DNA from 3 places in the Streptomyces sp. SudanB52_2052 genome. Region 3 is predicted to be linked to each of the others. Evidence: predicted binding sites of a transcription regulator. Region 3 holds the regulator's gene; each other region holds the start of a gene.

What was found. The regulator HrcA, encoded in region 3, represses chaperone genes, less so after heat shock. The targets are predictions, from matches to a motif close to TTNGCACTCNGNNNNNCNGAGTGCNAA.
Region 1: a site for HrcA is predicted at 5,004-5,030, ahead of groL (chaperonin GroEL). Genes of this name have one in related genera too.
Region 2: a site for HrcA is predicted at 4,739-4,765, ahead of groES (co-chaperone GroES). Genes of this name have one in related genera too.

Annotation. Positions count from the first base shown of each region.
Region 1 covers NZ_OZ186796.1:5,029,231-5,035,797, reverse strand. Annotated here, with positions in the region: gene ACSUPV_RS22450 (hypothetical protein) at 1-311, shown strand, start outside; gene ACSUPV_RS22445 (carboxylesterase/lipase family protein) at 316-1,872, opposite strand; gene ACSUPV_RS22440 (NADH:flavin oxidoreductase) at 1,958-3,076, opposite strand; gene groL (chaperonin GroEL) at 3,257-4,879, opposite strand; gene ACSUPV_RS22430 (cold-shock protein) at 5,211-5,414, opposite strand; gene ACSUPV_RS22425 (ubiquitin-like small modifier protein 1) at 5,862-6,137, opposite strand; gene thrC (threonine synthase) at 6,223-6,567, opposite strand, start outside.
Region 2 covers NZ_OZ186796.1:3,646,831-3,653,397, reverse strand. Annotated here, with positions in the region: gene ACSUPV_RS15940 (YciI family protein) at 89-445, shown strand; gene ACSUPV_RS15935 (RNA polymerase sigma factor) at 493-1,767, shown strand; gene ACSUPV_RS15930 (THUMP-like domain-containing protein) at 1,771-2,931, opposite strand; gene ACSUPV_RS15925 (polysaccharide deacetylase family protein) at 3,095-3,973, shown strand; gene ACSUPV_RS15920 (polysaccharide deacetylase family protein) at 3,970-4,686, shown strand; gene groES (co-chaperone GroES) at 4,909-5,217, shown strand; gene groL (chaperonin GroEL) at 5,333-6,567, shown strand, end outside.
Region 3 covers NZ_OZ186796.1:6,127,459-6,134,025, reverse strand. Annotated here, with positions in the region: gene dnaJ (molecular chaperone DnaJ) at 1-1,102, opposite strand, end outside; gene hrcA (heat-inducible transcriptional repressor HrcA) at 1,102-2,118, opposite strand; gene ACSUPV_RS27390 (MBL fold metallo-hydrolase) at 2,290-3,021, shown strand; gene ACSUPV_RS27385 (DUF3097 domain-containing protein) at 3,053-3,856, shown strand; gene hemW (radical SAM family heme chaperone HemW) at 4,039-5,271, opposite strand; gene ACSUPV_RS27375 (ATP-binding SpoIIE family protein phosphatase) at 5,320-6,567, opposite strand, start outside.

The sequences.
Region 1 (6,567 bases), 1.1 Mb from region 3:
GGAACGAGTTCAACGGGCCCGCCCCGCAGCAGCCGCAGACCGAGCCCGTCCAGTCCCGCTACGGCGCCCGCGGCGACCGCCCCCAGCCCCAGCAGCGCTGGCTGCCGGAGCTGTGGAACGGCCAGACGTGGCAGCTGTGCGGCACCCCGCGCCGGGACCGCCGCGAGGCCGAGCTGTACATCGCCGCCCAGCGCCGGGCGCCCCGGGCCGCCATGGCGTACCGGCTGGTGCACGAGTTCACCGACTACGAGGTGCTGCGGGTGTGGGGGACGCCCGTACGGGTCGACATCGAGCCGATGGGCAACCTCTAGCCCGTCACAGCAGGGGCAGCGGAGGGAAGTCGTACCCCTCCCACAGGCGCCGCGACGCCTCCTCCGGGTACGCCCTGACCTCCGGCTCCGCGTCCAGCACCTGCACGAGCCGCCGCTCGTCGTCGTACGCGGGCCAGCCCGGGTCGCCCGTCCGCGCGAACGCCGTCCAGGAGGAGCGGAAGCGGGCCGACAGCGCCTGCGCCTCGGCGGACGGCTCCACCCCGGCGAACAACAGGAGGCCCAGGTCCGCCCCGTACGTGCCGAACAGCAGCGGGATGTCCAGCCCGTGGCACGCGCCGAGCGCGCCGCCGTTGCCGGGGGCCGGCCAGGTCAGCTCGTACAAGTGCGCGCTGCCGCCGCCCGCGCGCTGCGCCTGGGCCAGGCGCAGGGAGGGCATGTTGAACAGCCAGTCCGTCTGGACCCGTTCGTACAGTTCGCTCGGGGAGGCGTCGGGGAAGGCCGCACGGTAGGCCTGTTCACCGTCGGGGCCGGGGGCGAACAGGCGCAGGGCCGCGCTCGCCCGCTCGTCCGGGATCTGCCCCAGTTGCCCGGCCATGGCGACGAAGAGGCGGTACTCGTCGCGGTTGTGGCCGACGAGCAGGTCGACGTCCTGCGCCGCACCGGCCGCCAGTGCCTGCCAGGGGGTGGTCGGCAGGACCTCGCCGTCGACCACCGGGGAGAAGGGTGTGACGGTGGGGGCGGCCTGTCCCCACCGGTCGAGGTACTGCGGCATCTTCGGGCCCAGCGCCTCGCCCGCGGCGGTCAGCCGGCGCGGCTCCACCGACGACAGGTCGGCGACCGTGGGGCGCAGGCCCACCTCGGCGGCGAGTGCCGTACCGATGTCCCGGGCCAGTTCGGCGGAGAAGAACGTGCCCGGCACGCTCTGCGCGATCGCCCGCCGGAACAGTCCGGACGCGGCGTCCATCACCAGCAGCGAGGCCACCGACCCCGCGCCCGCCGACTCACCGAAGACGGTGACCTGCTCCGGGTCGCCGCCGAACGCCGCGATGTTGTCCCGCACCCACTCCAGCGCGGCCACCTGGTCGAGCAGACCGCGGTTGGCGGGCGCCCCCTCGATGTGGGCGAACCCCTCCATGCCGACCCGGTAGTTGAGGGAGACGACGACGAGATCACCGTCGGTGGCGATGCGCCGGGCGTCGTAGCCGGGACTGCCGGCGTGGCCGAGCTTGTAGGCGCCGCCGTAGATCCAGACCATCACGGGGCGGCGGGCCGCCGGGTCGGGGTCCGGGGTCCAGACGTTGACCGTGAGCCAGTCGTCGCCCTGGGGCACGTCGAACAGGCCCGGGCCGCCGATCAGGCCGAGGTCCTGCGGGGGCGGCGGGCCGAACGCGTGGGCGTCCCGTATGCCGTCCCAGGGGTGGGCGGGGCGCGGGGCCATGAAGCGGGCCTCGCCCACGGGGGGCGCGGCGAAGGGGATGCCGCGGAAGACGGCGAGCCCCTCCTCCCTGCGGCCCCGTACCGCCCCGGCGGTGGTGCGCACCACCGGGGCGGGCCGCTCGGCCGGACCGTCCGCCGACGGGCGGGGCTCGGTCGTCGTCATCTGGATCTCCTCACGTGCCGGTGAACAGGCGCTCGGTCAGTGTCCTTGACTGACGCAAGCAGATCCAGAGCCTCGGGTTCCGGGGTCAGCTGAGCGACTTCAGCGACGCCGGGTCGTACGGCGCCAGGTCCGCGAAGCGGCCGTCCAGGACCTTCCGGGCCCACTCGGGGTCCTGCAGCAGGGCGCGGCCGACGGCGACCATGTCGAACTCGTCGCGCTCGAAGCGGTCCAGGAGGTCGTCGAGGTCGCCCAGCTCGGCGCCCTGGCCCTGGAAGGCCTTGAGGAAGTCGCCGTTCAGGCCGACCGAGCCGACGGTGATGGCGGGCTTGCCGGTGAGCTTCTTGGTCCAGCCGGCGAGGTTGAGGTCGGAGTCGTCGAACTCGGGCACCCAGTAGCGGCGGGTGGAGGCGTGGAAGGCGTCGACGCCGGCGGCGGCGAGCGGGGTGAGGATGGACTCCAGCTCCTCCGGGGTCTCGGCGAGGCGGGCGTCGTAGGCGTCCTGCTTCCACTGCGAGTAGCGGAAGATGACGGGGAAGTCGGCCGAGACGGTCTCGCGGACGGCCGCGACGATCTCCGCCGAGAACCGGGCGCGGGCGACCCGGTCGCCGCCGTAGGCGTCGGTGCGGCGGTTGGTGCCCTCCCAGAGGAACTGGTCGAGCAGGTAGCCGTGGGCGCCGTGCAGCTCCACGCCGTCGAAGCCGATGCGCTCGGCGGCGGCAGCGGCCTCGGCGAACGCGCCGATGACGGCGTCGATGTCGGCCTGCGTCATGACCTTGCCGGTGCCCTCGGTGCCGTCCGTGCGCACACCGGAGGGGCCGACGGCCGGGGCGTCGGCGAAGGGCGGCTCGCCCTGCTTGCGGACCATGCCGATGTGCCACAGCTGCGGCACGATCGTGCCGCCCGCGGCGTGCACCGCCTCGGCGACCTTCGCCCAGCCCGCGAGCTGCTCCTCGCCGTGGAACCGCGGCACCCGGTCGCTCTGCCCGGCCGACTCGTGGCCGACGTAGGTGCCCTCGGTGACGATCAGACCGACTCCGGCGGCGGCGCGGCGCGCGTAGTACGAGACGACGTCCTCACCGGGGACGCCGCCCGGGGAGAACATGCGCGTCATGGGCGCCATGGCGATCCGGTTGGGGACGGTCAGACCGCCCAGGGTGACGGGCCGGGACAGGATTTCGGCGGCGCGGGAGGCGGCGACGGTCACGTGGGGACTCCTCAGGAGGTACCGGTCGGTATGTGCATGCGCATATGGCGCTCATTCCAACAGCCCGGCCCCGCCCACGGCATCCCGCCCCCACTGTGATCCCGCACACGCCCGAGGGCGGCACTCCCTGTCGGAACAGGGAGTGCCGCCCTCGGAAAGGACGTTGATCGACCGGGTCGATCAGAAGTCCATGTCACCGCCCGGCATGCCGCCGCCGGCGGGCGCGGCGGCCTTCTCCGGCTTGTCGGCGATGACGGCCTCGGTGGTGAGGAACAGCGCGGCGATGGAGGCGGCGTTCTGCAGCGCGGAACGGGTCACCTTCGCCGGGTCGATGATGCCCTCGGCGATCATGTCGACGTACTCACCGGTCGCGGCGTTCAGGCCGTGGCCGACCTGGAGGTTGCGGACCTTCTCCACGACGACGCCGCCCTCGAGACCACCGTTGACGGCGATCTGCTTCAGCGGGGCCTCCAGCGCGAGCTTCACGGCGTTGGCGCCGGTCGCCTCGTCACCGTCGAGCTCCAGCTTCTCGAAGACCTGGGAGGCCTGCAGCAGGGCCACGCCACCACCGGCGACGATGCCCTCCTCGACGGCCGCCTTGGCGTTGCGCACGGCGTCCTCGATGCGGTGCTTGCGCTCCTTGAGCTCCACCTCGGTGGCGGCACCGGCCTTGATGACCGCGACACCGCCGGCGAGCTTCGCCAGGCGCTCCTGCAGCTTCTCGCGGTCGTAGTCCGAGTCGCTGTTCTCGATCTCGGCGCGGATCTGGTTGACGCGGCCCTGGACCTGGTCGGCGGAGCCGGCACCGTCGACGATGGTGGTCTCGTCCTTGGTGATGACGACCTTGCGGGCCTTGCCCAGCAGGTCGAGCGTGGCGTTCTCCAGCTTGAGGCCGACCTCCTCGGAGATCACCTCGCCGCCGGTGAGGATGCCGATGTCCTGCAGCATCGCCTTGCGGCGGTCGCCGAAGCCCGGGGCCTTGACGGCGACGGACTTGAAGGTGCCGCGGATCTTGTTGACGACCAGGGTCGACAGGGCCTCGCCCTCGACGTCCTCGGCGATGATCAGCAGCGGCTTGCCCGACTGCATGACCTTCTCCAGGAGCGGGAGCAGGTCCTTGACGTTGGAGATCTTGGAGTTCGCGATCAGGATGTACGGGTCGTCGAGGACGGCCTCCATACGCTCCATGTCGGTCGCGAAGTACGCCGAGATGTAGCCCTTGTCGAAGCGCATACCCTCGGTGAGCTCCAGCTCCAGACCGAAGGTCTGGGACTCCTCGACGGTGATGACGCCTTCCTTGCCGACCTTGTCCATGGCCTCGGCGATGAGCTCGCCGATCTGGGTGTCGGCGGCGGAGATGGAGGCCGTGGAAGCGATCTGCTCCTTGGTCTCGACGTCCTTCGCCTGCTCCAGCAGGGCGGCGGAGACGGCCTCGACGGCCTTCTCGATACCGCGCTTGAGGGCCATCGGGTTGGCACCGGCGGCCACGTTGCGCAGACCCTCGCGCACCAGGGCCTGGGCGAGGACGGTCGCGGTGGTCGTACCGTCACCGGCGACGTCGTCCGTCTTCTTGGCGACTTCCTTGACCAGCTCGGCGCCGATCTTCTCGTACGGGTCCTCGAGCTCGATCTCCTTGGCGATGGAGACACCATCGTTGGTGATCGTGGGCGCGCCCCACTTCTTCTCGAGGACGACGTTGCGGCCCTTGGGGCCGAGCGTCACCTTCACGGCGTCCGCGAGCTGGTTCATGCCGCGCTCGAGGCCGCGCCGCGCCTCCTCGTCGAACGCGATGATCTTGGCCATGTGAAGTGGTCCCTCCAGGACTGGGGGTGATTACTTCGGACCGCGCCCGCGCCCGCGACGGACGGCCCCGACCGGTGGTTCCTTGCCCCACCCGGCCCGTGGCCTCACCGACCCGGTCCTTACGTTGTCACTCTCACCTTCAGAGTGCTAACGCCAATGATTAGCACTCGACCCCTGCGAGTGCAAGCGCCTGCCCTGGATCGGGCGGGGGCGTCAGCCGCCCGCGAACACCGTCCGACAGGGCCTTCGAACAGGCCGAAGGGCCCGTACCCCGGGGGGTACGGGCCCTTCAGAGAAGACCGGTCGCTTGCGGTTTGGTCGTGGAACGCGTTCAGCCGGCGACGCGAACCATGTCGGCCTGCGGACCCTTCTGGCCCTGCGAGATCTCGAACTCAACCCGCTGGCCCTCTTCCAGGGTGCGGTAACCGTCCATCTGGATCGCGCTGTAGTGGACGAAAACATCCGCACCACCGTCGACCGCGATGAAGCCGTACCCCTTCTCCGCGTTGAACCACTTGACGGTGCCCTGAGCCATGCCTAACTCCCCTATTACTGGCCCTTGCACAGATCCACACTTCGCGGATCCGGGTCAGACCTCACCCCCCACGGTTGGGGGCGTGCGCCGGAACGCGTCGACCGCGGCTGAATGTATCTGTCCAACTGCCGTCTGCAACAGGTCAATCGGACGAGAATTCTGGACGCGCGGCATCCGGAATGTGGGGAGAATTCGCCTGAATTCAGGGCAAGTCGGGCCACGCAAAGGGAACAAAAGCCGCGAAAGATGCACACACTTTGGCTACATCTTGTCGGGCGTGCGGCAGGAATTCAGGGTTTCCGATCAGGGGATCGGCATCGCGTTCCCCAACTGTACCCCGCTCAACCACACTGAATTGCCCCCTCCGCTTCTCTCACGGAGGGGGCAATTCGATGAACTCTCGGTGACGACCGTTACCGCAAGTAACAATCGGGGCGGGCGACCGGTTCAGCCGCCGGCGACGGCCGGGATGATCGACACGCCGGCACCGTCCGGCGTCGCCGTCTCCAGCCCCTGCTCGAACCGCACGTCGTCGTCGTTCACGTACACGTTGACGAACCGCCGCAACTTGCCCTGGTCGTCCAGCACGCGGGCGGCGATCCCCGTGTGGTTCTTCTCCAGATCGGCGATGACCTCCCCGAGGGTCGCCCCCTCGGCGGCGACCTCGGCCTGCCCGCCGGTGTAGGTACGCAGGATGGTGGGGATGCGAACGGTGACGCTCATGACTTCAAAACCTCCGGTTGGACGAGTTACCTAGGGGCGCGGGGAACTGCGCGACCAACCCCCACCGGCCCCCAGCGGAGAACGATCAGACGAGCCCAGCCTCACGGAACGACTCGAGGTTGGGACGAATGGTCGCGGTGAGCCCCGTGCCCGCCACCGCGTCCAGCGTCTTCAGACCATCCCCGGTGTTGAGTACGACAGTGGTCTTCGTGGGGTCGAGCACCCCGTTCTCGATCAACTTGCGCGTCACCCCCACGGTCACCCCACCGGCGGTCTCCGCGAAGACTCCCTCGGTCCGGGCGAGAACCTTGATCGCGTCAACGACCTGCTCGTCCGTCACGTCCTCCACGAAACCGCCCGTCCGCCGCGCGATGTCCAGCACGTACGGCCCGTCCGCCGGGTTGCCGATCGCCAGCGACTTGGCGATCGT
Region 2 (6,567 bases), 2.5 Mb from region 3:
TCCGGCGAGCGTGTCGATCCGGAGGTCTCCCGATCGACGCAGGGGTGAGAGCGGGGAGAAACCCGCTCCGCAGACCCGAGGAGTCACCATGCCGCGCTTTCTCACCCTGATCCGCATCGACGAGAAGAACGCCCCCGCCGAGGGCCCGAGCCCCGAGCTCCAGGAGCGCATGGGCAAGCTGCTGGAGGAGATCACCAAGGCCGGGGTCATGCTCGACACGGCCGGGCTCACGCCGACCTCGGACGGCACCCGGGTGACCTGGGAGGGCGGGCAGCTGTCCGTCACCGACGGGCCGTTCACCGAGACCAAGGAGGTCATCGGCGGCTACTCGATCAGCCAGTGCAAGGACAAGGCCGAGGCGATCGAGTGGACCAAGCGGTTCCTGTCCCTGCACGAGGACTACTGGACGATCACCGCGGAGGTCCGGCAGATCGCCGAGGGCTGACCGGCCCCGCTTGGCGGGGAGGTGCCAGGGGTGTCTGATGGTGGGCTGTGACACCGCAGCCCACCGCCGGCCCCGGCACCTCCCGGACCGCCCAGGCCATCGAGACCGTCTTCCGCATGGAGTCGCCCCGGATCATCGCCGGCGTCACCCGTGTCGTCCGGGACGTCGGCATCGCCGAGGAACTCGCGCAGGACGCCCTCGTCGCGGCGCTGGAGCAGTGGCCGCGCGACGGCGTGCCCGACAACCCGGGTGCCTGGCTCATGGCCACCGCTCGCAACCGGGCCGTCGACCTGGTCCGCCGCCGCGAGAACTACGCCCGCAAGCTGGCGGAGATCGGCCGGGCCCTGCCGGACACGACCCCGCCACAGGAACCCGCCGATCCGGACGACATCGACGACGACCTGCTCCGCCTGGTCTTCACCGCCTGCCACCCGGTGCTGTCCACCGAGGCCCGCACCGCCCTCACCCTGCGTCTCCTGGGCGGCCTCACCACGGCCGAGATCGCCCGCGCCTTCCTCGTCCCGGAGGCGACGGTGGCCCAGCGCATCGTGCGCGCCAAACGCACCCTGGCGACCCGCAACATCGCCTTCGAGGTCCCCTACGGCCCCGACCGCGAGACCCGCCTCGGCTCGGTCCTCGACGTCATCTACCTCATCTTCAACGAGGGCTACGCCGCCACGGCCGGCGACGACTGGCTCCGCCCGGGCCTGTGCGAGGACGCCCTGCGGCTGGCCCGGGTGCTCTCGGCCCTGATGCCGAAGGAACCCGAGGTGCACGGCCTGACCGCGCTCCTGGAGCTCCAGGCGTCCCGCACGGCCGCCCGCACGGGCCCCTCCGGCGAACCGGTCCTCCTCAAGGACCAGAACCGCTCCCGCTGGAACCGCATGCTCATCGCCCGCGGGATCGCCGCACTGGGCCGGGCCGAGGCCACCGCCTCCGGCGCCCCGGGGCCGTACACCCTCCAGGCCGCCATCGCCGCCTGCCACGCGCACGCCCACACGTACGAGGAGACCGACTGGTCCCGCATCGCCACCCTCTACGGCCTCCTGGCCGCCCGCTCCCCGTCCCCGGTCGTGGAACTGAACCGCGCGGTCGCCGTCTCCATGTCCGAGGGCCCGGGCCCGGCCCTGACGCTCGTCGACGCCCTCGCCACGGAGCCCGCCCTGCGCGACTACCACCTGCTCCCCAGCGTGCGCGGCGACCTCCTCGCCCGCCTCGGCCGCACGACGGAGGCCCGCGCGGAGTTCGCACGGGCGGCGTCACTGACGAGGAACGAGAGGGAGAGGGAGCTGTTGCTGCGGCGGGCCGCGGAACAGCCCTGAACGTCAGGCCGGGTGCCCGATCAGCATCGCCGGTGCCCCCGCCACCCGGGTCAGGAACACCGTCGCCGCGTTCGGGCCCTGCGGCTTGACCTTCTTGCGGAGTTCCTCCGGCTCGACCGCCGAGCCCCGCTTCTTCACCGTCAGCGTGCCGACCTGCCGCTCCCGCAGCAGGGCCTTCAGCTTCTTGACGTTGAAGGGGAGGTGGTCGGTGATCTCGTAGGCCGTGGCGTACGGCGTCGGGCGCGGCGCGTCGGCCGTCACGTACGCGATGGTCGCGTCGAGCAGGCCGCCGTCGACCTGGTCGGCGACCTCGGCGACCAGGTGGGCGCGGATGACGGCGCCGTCGGGCTCGTAGAGGTAGCGGCCGGGCGGACGGACCGGGGGATCGGGCAGGGCGCGGGAGAGCAGGGTGCGGGGGCCGGGCAGCAGGGTGGCGCGTACCGCGCCCGGCTCGGTGCCGAACCACAGCACCGCCTCCTTCACGTCGCCGCCGTCGGAGATCCACTCCGCCTCGGCGTCCTCGGGGACCGCCTCGTGCGGGATGCCCGGGGCGATCTTCAGCGCGGCGTGAGGGGCCCGGCGGGCGGCGGACACCGCCCAGGACAGCGGGGGCGAGTACGCCTCGGGGTCGAAGATCCGGCCGCGGCCGCCGCGCCGGGCCGGGTCGACGAAGACGGCGTCGTAGCCGGCCGTGTCCACCTCCGTGACGTCCGCCTCCCGCACCTCGATCAAGCCGGCCAGCCCCAGCGCGTCGGCGTTCGCCCGCGCCGCCGCGGCCGCGAGCGGGTCCCGGTCCACGGCCAGCACCCGGATCCCGGCCCGCGCCAGCGCGATCGCGTCCCCACCGATGCCGCAGCACAGGTCGGCCACCGAGGTCACGCCCGAGTCGGCCATGCGCCGGGCCCGGTAGGCCGCCACGCTCGCCCGGGTCGACTGCTCCACCCCGTTCGGCGTGAAGAACATCCGCCCCGCGTCCTCGGCCCCGAACTTCACCGCCGCCCGCTGCCGCAGCCGCGCCTGGCCGAGCGCCGCCGACACCAGCTCGGCGGGGTGCTCGCGGCGCAGCCGGGTCGCGACGGCCAGCTCCCGCGCCGGGTCGGTGTCGCGCACCTCGTCGAGGAGGGCGCGGCCTTCTGGGGTGAGGAGGAGGGCGAGGTCGTTCACCGGTTCATTGTCGGCCACGGCGGCACGGGGGAGGCGTGTGGGCCAGTCGGTGGATGGTGGGCCGCCGGCCGCGGTGTCGGGGCGGGTTCGCCGGGCCCGGCTGCGAGGATCCGGCACCATGCGAGCAGTCGTACTAAATGACAAAAGCCGGGCATCTGGCCGTGTGCGGGCCGGTCTCGCCGTGCTCGCCCTCGCCGCCATCGCCTCCGGGTGCGCGCAGGGCGGCAGCGACCAGGTCACCCCGGCCGGCGGACAGCAGCCCCTCGACGCGCCCCCGGCCCGCGCGCTCGACTCGTACGCCTCCGAACTGGGCGCCGCGCACGCCGCGCGGGTCGCCGCCGCGCACCGCTGGGGGCTGAGGAACGTCCCGCTGACCGCTTCGCGACCCCCCGAGAGCAAGCCCAGGATCAGGACCCGCGAGGGCTTCGAGGTGGCAGGCCACCGGGAGTCGGACCTCCCGCCCGTGTTCACCAGGATCCCCACCCGGGACAAGGTCGTCTTCCTCACCATCGACGACGGCGCCGAGAAGGACCGGGCGTTCCTGCGGATGATGAGCGACCTGGACGTCCCGTACACCGCGTTCCTCAGCGGCTACCTGGTGAAGGACAACCCCCGCTACTTCCGGAAGATGCAGGCCAGGGGCGTCGTGCTGAACAACCACACCCTCCACCACCCCTATCTCCCGGGCCTGTCGTACCGGGCGCAGAAGCGCGAGATCTGCGGCATGCAGCGCTACATGGAGAAGCGGTTCGGCAAGCGCCCCCGCCTCTTCCGCCCGCCCTACGGCAGCTACGACCGGGCTACCCTGCGCGCCGCCAAGGCCTGCGGCATCACCCACGTCCCGCTCTGGAACGAGGAGGTCTTCGCCGACCGCTGGGAGTACCGCGAGGCGGACCGGGAGCTGCGCCCGGGCGACATCGTCCTCACCCACTTCCGGGGCCCCGAGCAGTGGAAGGGCACGATGCCGGACATGGTCCGCCGCTTCCTGAACAAGGTCACGGCCGAGGGATACGCGGTGGGACGGCTGGAGGACTACCTGTGAGGCGGCGACCGGCCGCCGCCGCCCTGTGCGCGGGCGTCATCCTGCTGGCCAGCTGCGCCGGCGCGGCGGACCAGCGCCCGGGCACCGCCGACGGCCGGGCCCAGGACCCGCTCCCCGCGGCGAGCCATCCCCTCCCGCCCGTCGTGGACCACGTCCCCACCCGCGACCCGGTCGTCTTCCTCACCTACGACGACGGCGCCGAACGCGACCCCCGCTTCGTCGGCCTCGTCCGCGAACGGCGGCTCCCGGTCAGCATGTTCCTCACGGACAGCGTCGTCGGACCCGGCTACGGCCACTTCGCCCGGCTGCGCGCGGTCGGCGCGTCCGTCCAGAACCACACCCTCGACCACCCCGCCCTGCGCGGCCTGCCCTACGCCGGCCAGCGCGCCGAGATCTGCGGCCAGCAGCACAAGCTCCACTCCCGCTTCGGCATCCGCCCCCGCCTCTTCCGCCCGCCCTACGGCACCTACGACGCCACGACCCTGCGCGCCGCCGCCGACTGCGGCATCACGACGGTCGTGCTCTGGCGGGCCTCCCTGGGCGCCGACGGCGACCTGACCTACCGGCGGGGCGGGCCCGGTCTGCGCCCCGGCGACATCGTCTCCGTGCCGTCCGGCGACGCGTCCCTGACCCTGACGGAACGGACGGTGCGGTTGCTGCGGGAGATCGAGGGGAAGGGCCTGCGGGTGGGACGGCTGGAGGACTACCTGTAGGCGGCCGCGGACCCCGCGCGGAGAACTCACCTGGCCGACGCGCCGTCGGCAATTAGCAGTCCGCTTGACCGAGTGCTAATCACGGTCATAGTCTCGGCTCTGGCACTCGACGAAGGAGAGTGCCAACACAGCGACGGGCAGGTCCGGCACCCGCGACGACGGATCCACCTGGTCGCCACCTCAGACAGTTAACCCCGTGAGATCTCCGAAGGGGGAGGTCGGATCGTGACGACCGCCAGCAAGGTTGCCATCAAGCCGCTCGAGGACCGCATCGTGGTCCAGCCGCTGGACGCCGAGCAGACCACGGCCTCGGGCCTGGTCATTCCGGACACCGCCAAGGAGAAGCCCCAGGAGGGCGTCGTCCTGGCCGTGGGCCCGGGCCGTATCGAGGACGGCAAGCGCGTCGAGCTCGACGTCAAGGTCGGCGACGTCGTGCTCTACAGCAAGTACGGCGGCACCGAGGTGAAGTACAACAACGAGGAGTACCTCGTCCTCTCGGCCCGCGACGTCCTCGCGATCGTCGAGAAGTAATTCACCCCAGCACACTGCTTTGAGCTGCGCCCCTGGCCCCCCGCGACACATAAGAAGCCGGGCGCCCGGGGCGCAGTGCCTTTGACTCAGATTCCGGAAGAGGGCTCACGCTCCCATGGCGAAGATCCTGAAGTTCGACGAGGACGCCCGTCGCGCCCTCGAGCGCGGCGTCAACAAGCTTGCCGACACGGTCAAGGTGACGATCGGCCCCAAGGGCCGCAACGTCGTCATCGACAAGAAGTTCGGCGCCCCCACCATCACCAACGACGGTGTGACCATCGCCCGCGAGGTCGAGGTCGAGGACCCGTACGAGAACCTCGGTGCCCAGCTGGTCAAGGAGGTGGCGACCAAGACCAACGACATCGCGGGTGACGGTACGACCACCGCGACCGTGCTCGCCCAGGCGCTCGTGCGCGAGGGCCTGAAGAACGTCGCCGCCGGCGCTTCCCCGGCCGCCCTGAAGAAGGGCATCGACGCCGCCGTCGCCGCGGTCTCCGAGGACCTGCTCGCCTCGGCCCGCCCGATCGACGAGAAGTCCGACATCGCCGCCGTCGCCGCGCTGTCCGCCCAGGACCAGCAGGTCGGCGAGCTCATCGCCGAGGCGATGGACAAGGTCGGCAAGGACGGTGTCATCACCGTCGAGGAGTCCAACACCTTCGGCCTGGAGCTGGACTTCACCGAGGGCATGGCCTTCGACAAGGGCTACCTGTCGCCGTACTTCGTGACGGACCAGGAGCGCATGGAAGCCGTCCTGGACGACCCCTACATCCTCATCACGCAGGGCAAGATCTCCGCCATCGCGGACCTCCTGCCGCTGCTGGAGAAGGTCATCCAGTCCAACTCCTCCAAGCCGCTGCTGATCATCGCCGAGGACGTCGAGGGCGAGGCCCTGTCCACCCTCGTCGTCAACAAGATCCGCGGCACCTTCAACGCCGTCGCGGTGAAGGCCCCCGGCTTCGGCGACCGCCGCAAGGCGATGCTGCAGGACATGGCCGTCCTCACCGGCGCCACGGTCGTCTCCGAGGAGGTCGGCCTCAAGCTCGACCAGGTCGGCCTGGACGTCCTGGGCTCCGCCCGCCGCGTCACCGTCACCAAGGACGACACCACCATCGTCGACGGCGCCGGCAAGAAGGACGACGTGCAGGGCCGCGTCGCCCAGATCAAGGCCGAGATCGAGACCACGGACTCCGACTGGGACCGCGAGAAGCTCCAGGAGCGCCTCGCGAAGCTGGCCGGCGGCGTGTGCGTCATCCGTGTGGGTGCCGCCACCGAGGTCGAGCTCAAGGAGCGCAAGCACCGTCTGGAGGACGCCATCTCCGCGACCCGCGCCGCGGTCGAGGAGGGCATCGT
Region 3 (6,567 bases):
ACAGCCCTTGCTGTCCCGGCTGGAACTGACCCTGGGGCCGCTCCTCGCCGCGTAGCTTGGCCAGCTCGCGCAGGAGACGCTCCTGCTCGGGGTCGAGCTTGGTCGGGGTCTGGACCTCGACGTGGACGATGAGGTCGCCGCGTCCGCCGCCGCGCAGGTGGGTGACACCTCGGCCGTGCAGCGGGATCGACTGGCCGGACTGGGTGCCCGGGCGGATGTCGACCTCCTCCAGCCCGTCCAGCGTCTCCAGCGGCACCTTCGTGCCGAGGGCCGCCGCCGTCATGGGGATGGTCACCGTGCAGTGCAGGTCGTCGCCGCGCCGCTGGAACATGGGGTGCGGCAGCTCGTGGATCTCGACGTAGAGGTCACCGGCCGGACCGCCACCGGGCCCGACCTCGCCCTCGCCGGCCAACTGGATCCGCGTGCCGTTGTCGACACCGGCCGGGATCTTGACCGTGAGCGTGCGGCGGGAGCGGACCCGCCCGTCGCCCGCGCACTCCGGGCACGGGGTCGGGACCACCGTTCCGAAGCCCTGGCACTGCGGGCACGGACGGGACGTCATGACCTGGCCCAGGAAGGACCGGGTGACCTGCGACACCTCACCGCGGCCGCGGCACATGTCACACGTCTGGGCGGACGTACCGGGGGCCGCGCCCTCACCGTTACAGGTGTTGCAGACGACCGCCGTGTCGACCTGGATGTCCTTCGTCGTGCCGAAGGCCGCCTCATCGAGCTCCACCTCGATGCGGATCATCGCGTCCTGGCCGCGGCGGGTGCGCGAGCGCGGACCGCGCTGCGACGCCGTGCCGAAGAACGCGTCCATGATGTCGGAGAAGTTCCCGAAGCCACCGGCTCCGAAGCCGCCCGCGCCGCCGCCCTGGGCCTGCGAGAGCGGGTCCCCGCCGAGGTCGTAGACCTGCTTCTTCTGCGGGTCCGACAGCACCTCGTAGGCGGCGTTGATCTCCTTGAACCGCTCCTGGGTCTTCGGATCGGGGTTGACGTCCGGATGCAGCTCGCGGGCGAGCCGCCGGAAGGCCTTCTTGATCTCTTCCTGCGACGCGTCGCGGCGCACGCCGAGTACGGCGTAGTAGTCCGTGGCCACTACGACTCCGCCAGGATCTGTCCGACGTACCGTGCCACTGCGCGTACCGCTCCCATCGTTCCCGGGTAGTCCATGCGGGTCGGTCCGACCACGCCGAGCTTGGCGACTGCCTCGCCGCCCGAACCGTAGCCGACCGACACGACGGACGTGGAGTTGAGTCCTTCGTGGGCGTTCTCGTGACCGATACGGACGGTCACGCCCGGATCCTTCGCCTCGCCGAGCAGCTTGAGGAGCACGACCTGCTCCTCCAGCGCCTCCAGCACGGGCCGGATCGTGAGGGGGAAGTCATGACCGAAGCGGGTCAGATTGGCGGTGCCGCCGATCATCAGCCGCTCCTCGTTCTCCTCGACGAGCGTCTCCAGGAGTGTGGAGAGCACCGTGGAGACCGTACCCCGGTCCTCGTGCTCGAAAGCCTCCGGGAGATCCTCCACCAGACTCGGCACATCCGCGAAACGGCGGTTCGCCACCCGGCTGTTGAGGCGCGCGCGCAGATCAGCGAGCGAGGCCTCGCCGAAGGGCGCCGGGCAGTCGACCACCCGCTGCTCGACCCGCCCGGTGTCCGTGATCAACACGAGCATCACGCGCGCGGGCGCGAGGGAGAGCAGCTCCACGTGCCGCACGGTGGACCGGGTCAGCGACGGGTACTGCACGACGGCGACCTGGCGCGTGAGCTGCGCGAGCAGCCGCACCGTGCGCGCCACGACGTCGTCGAGGTCGACGGCGCCCTCCAGGAAGTTCTGGATCGCGCGCCGCTCGGGCGCGGTCATGGGCTTGACGCCGGCGAGCTTGTCCACGAACAGGCGGTACCCCTTGTCGGTGGGGATGCGCCCGGCGCTGGTGTGCGGCTGGGCGATGTATCCCTCGTCCTCCAGGGCCGCCATGTCGTTGCGGACGGTCGCCGGGGAGACGCCGAGGTTGTGCCGCTCGGTGAGGGCCTTGGAGCCGACCGGCTCCTCGGTGCCGACGTAGTCCTGGACGATGGCGCGCAGCACCTGAAGCCTGCGTTCACTGAGCATCGCGCACACCTCCAGAAGTCGTCCGCCCGTTGCCTGCCGTTCGCGGCCTGGCACTCTGCGCGTGCGAGTGCCAATGTTCCCCGGCCCAGTGTACGGCGGTGGGGTACGCCCCCGGCAAGGCTGGTCGTGCGGCGTCGTGCCCCGGGCGGGAGTCACGGCTAGCGTCGCCGTATGACGGTGACTTGGGAAGAGCTCGGGTGGGAGCGCGTGGCCGCCGGGGTGGGGCGGTGTCGGCTGCCGGTGTGGGACTGCACGGCGGGGCTGGTCGCCGGCGAGGACGCGGTCCTCGTGATCGACGCCGGGTCGAGCCCGGCCGAGGGAGCGCGGTTGCGCGAGCAGGCGCAGTCGCTCACCGGGCACCGTGTGACACATCTCGCGCTGACCCATCCCCACTTCGACCACGTCTTCGGGGCGGCGGCGTTCACGGGGGCGGAGGTGTTCGGCGCGGTGGGCGTGGACGCGGTGCTGTCGCGCCTGCGGGACCGCGAGGAGCTGCGCGCGGACGCGGTGCGCAACGGACTGGCCGAGACGGTCGCCCAGGAGTCGGCGGACCTGCTGGTCCCGCCCCGCCACCTGGTGTCCGGCGAGTGGACCCTCGACCTGGGCGGCGGGTGCCAGGTGCTGCTGGCGAACGTGGGCCCCGGGCACACCGCGCACGATCTGGCGGTGCTGGTGCCGGGCGATCCGGAGGTGGTGTTCTGCGGCGACCTGGTCGAGGAGTCCGGCGAGCCGCAGGCGGGCCCGGACGCCGTGCCGTCGCACTGGCCGGCCGCGCTGGACCGGCTGCTCGCGCTGGGCGGCGAGAACGCGGTGTACGTGCCCGGTCACGGAGCGGTGGTGGACGCGGCGTTCGTCCGGGCCCAGCGGGACGCGCTGGCGACCCGTTTCGGCGTGTCTCCGTGACCACCCGCCCGGTTCTCCTATCGTCATCCGAATGCGCCAGTACTCTCCGGACCTGACCCCGCCGTGGAAGAAGCCCCAGCCGGTCCCCGAGGTCCCGGCGGAACCGGGCCTGGTGGTGGAGGAGCCCGGCACCGGCTTCTGCGGGGCGGTCATCCGCTGCGAGGCGGGCACGGTGACGCTGGAGGACCGCTTCGGCAAGCACCGGGTGTTCCCGATGGAGCCGCGCGGCTTCCTCCTGGAGGGCAAGGTGGTGACGCTGGTCCGCCCCTCGCCGGGCGCCCCGGCACGGCCCACCCGCACGGCCTCCGGTTCGGTGGCGGTCCCCGGCGCACGCGCGCGCGTGGCCCGTGCCGGCCGCATCTACGTCGAGGGCCGGCACGACGCCGAGCTGGTCGAGAAGGTGTGGGGCGACGACCTGCGCATCGAGGGCGTGGTCGTGGAGTACCTGGAGGGCGTGGACGACCTCCCGTCGATCGTCGACTCCTTCGCCCCCGGCCCCGACGCGCGCCTCGGCGTCCTGGTCGACCACCTCGTACCGGGCTCGAAGGAGTGGCACATCGCCCAGTCGGTGACGAGCGACCACGCGCTGGTGGTGGGCCATCCCTACATCGACATCTGGGAGGCGGTGAAGCCGTCCTCCCTCGGCATCGAGGCCTGGCCCCGGATCCCGCGGGGCCAGGACTGGAAGACGGGCGTGTGCCGCGCCCTGGGCTGGCCGCAGAACACGGGCGCGGCGTGGCAGCGGATCCTGTCCGGCGTCCACTCGTACAAGGACCTGGAGCCGGAACTCCTGGGCCGGGTGGAAGAACTGATCGACTTCGTGACGGCGCCGTAGCCGCGCTGAGCTGCGCTCGCGTCCCCGCTCAGCTGCGGCCCGCGTCCCCGCTCAGCTGCGGCCGGTGTCTCGCTCAGCTGCGGGCATGCATGCCGCTAGGGGCGGCACCCGTCCCACGGAGAGCGGCACCTCGTCGCGCCGAGTTGCGCATCGCCCCGGCCCCAGCACCGACGCCCAGCAACTCAGTCCACCAGATCGCGCACCACACCATCCGCCAGCAACCGCCCGCGCAAGGTCAGCACAGCACGCCCCTCCGCATACGGCCCCTCCTCGAGCAACCCTTCGGACAAGGCCCGCCGAGACGCCGCGAGTCCCTCCTCCCGCAGCAACGCCAACGGCACCCCGTCCCGCAACCGCAGCTCCAGCAGGATCCGCTCGACCCGGCGGTCCTCCTCCGACAGCACCTCACGCCCGGCCCCGGGCGAACGACCGGCCGCCAGCGCCGCCGCATACGCCCCGGGATGCTTCACGTTCCACCACCGCACACCGCCCACGTGGCTGTGCGCCCCGGGCCCGGCCCCCCACCAGTCGGCCCCCCGCCAGTACAGCTCGTTGTGCAGGCACCGCCCGGCCTCCGAGGTCGCCCAGTTCGACACCTCGTACCACTCGAACCCCGCGCCCGAGAGCACCTCGTCGGCGATCAGGTACCGGTCGGCGTGGACGTCGTCGTCGGTCATCGGCACCTCGCCCCGGCGGATCCGCCGCGCCAGCTGCGTGCCCTCCTCCACGATCAGGGCATACGCGCTGACGTGGTCCGGCCCGGCCCCCAGCACCGCGTCCAGCGACGCCCGCCAGTCCTCGTCCGACTCCCCCGGCGTGCCGTAGATCAGGTCGAGGTTCACGTGCTCGAACCCGGCCGCCCGGGCCTCCGCGACGCACGCCTCCGGCCGCCCGGGCGTGTGCGTCCGGTCCAGCACCTTCAGCACGTGCTGCCGCGCGCTCTGCATCCCGAAGGAGATCCGGTTGAAGCCCCCCTCGCGCAGGGCGGCCAGATACGCGGGATCGACGGACTCCGGGTTCGCCTCCGTCGTGACCTCGGCGTCCGCGGCGAGCCCGAACTCGTCCCGGACGGCCTGCAGCATCCGTACGAGATCACCGGCGTCCAGCAGCGTCGGCGTACCGCCGCCCACGAACACCGTGCGGACGGGACGCGGGTCGTCCCCCAGGACCTTGCGGGCCAGGCGGATCTCGTCGACGAGCGTCTCGGCGTAGTTGTCGCGGGAGGCGAGGACCCCGCCGGTGCCGCGCAGCTCGGTCGCCGTGTACGTGTTGAAGTCGCAGTAGCCGCAGCGGGTCGCGCAGTACGGAACGTGCAGGTAGAACCCGAGCGGGCGGTCGGCGGCCCCGGCGAGTGCGGACGCGGGCAGCGCGCCGTCCTCGGGGACGGGCTCGCCGTCGGGAAGTGCGGAAGGCATGCCTTCCATTGTCCAGCACCCGCGCCGTGACTCCGCCGACAGCAGCGGTCACTCCGCCTGGAGCACCAGCAGGGCGAGATCGTCCGCCGGTGGCCGCGCCCCGAACTCGTGCACCAGCCGCTTGATCCTTTCGGCTATGAGCTCGGCGTCCAGCCCGGCGCACCCGGCGAGCGCCGCCGCGAGCCCGTCCCCGTCGTCGAACTGGCGGGAGCCGGAGCGGCGCTCGGTCACGCCGTCGGTGACGCACAGCAGCGTGTCGCCGGAGCGCAGCTCGAAGGTCTCGCTGCTGTACGTGGCGTCCTCGACGACGCCCAGGAGGGTCTGCGGCTGCGCGCACGAGTGGACCTCGCCGCCCGCCCCGAGGAGCAGGGGCAGCGGATGCCCGGCGGAGGCGACGGTGCAGCGGACGCCGCCGTCGAAGGGGACCAGTTCGCCGTAGAGCAGGGACAGGAAGCGCGTTTGAGGGCCGTCGCCGGGCGGGGTCGGTCGCGCGCCCGCGGCGACCAGCGCCCGGGCCGCCGCGTCCGCGGCCTCCGTGGCGTCGTCCAGGAGGAGCTGGTTGAGGCGGTCGAGGACGTCGGCCACCCGGTAGCCCTCGCGGGCCAGCAGCCGCAGCCAGGGCCGGGCCAGCCCGATGACGACGGCGGCCTCGGGCCCCTTGCCCTGGACGTCGCCGACCGCGAAGCACCAGCGGCCGTCGCCGGCCGGGAACAGGTCGTAGAAGTCGCCGCTGGGCCCGCCCTTGTCGTACGGCTCGTAGACGAGGGCGCTGCGCACGCCGGGGATCTCGGCCACCGCCCCGGGCAGCAGTCCGCGCTGGAGCACGGCGCTGATGGTGGCCTGCCGGGCGTACTGGCGGGCGGCGCCGATGGCGAGCGCGACACGGCGGCTCAGGTCCTCGACGAGGCCGGTGATCTCGTCGGGGAAACCGGCGGTCCCGGACCGCCCGATGACGAGGGTGCCCAGCGGACGGCCCCCCGCGACCAGCCGGTACGCCAGTGCCTGGCCCGGTTCGCCGGGCGCGTCGCCGAGCGCCTCGCCGGGCCAGGGGTAGTCGACGGGCCCGGTCCGTAACGGGTCGGACGGGGGCGGCGGGTCCTTCTCCAGCGCCCGGCGCAGTTCCTCGATGTGGTTCTCGCTGCCGTGCCAGACCCGGGCCAGCCGGGGTCCCCCGGCTCCGGGCCCGACGCCCCAGCCGCCGCCGGTGGCCTCGTCCTCCAGCCAGACCGCGCACCAGTCGGCCAGCCGGGGCACGATCAGCTGCCCGGCGAGGGCGGCGACCAGGTCCTCGTCGAG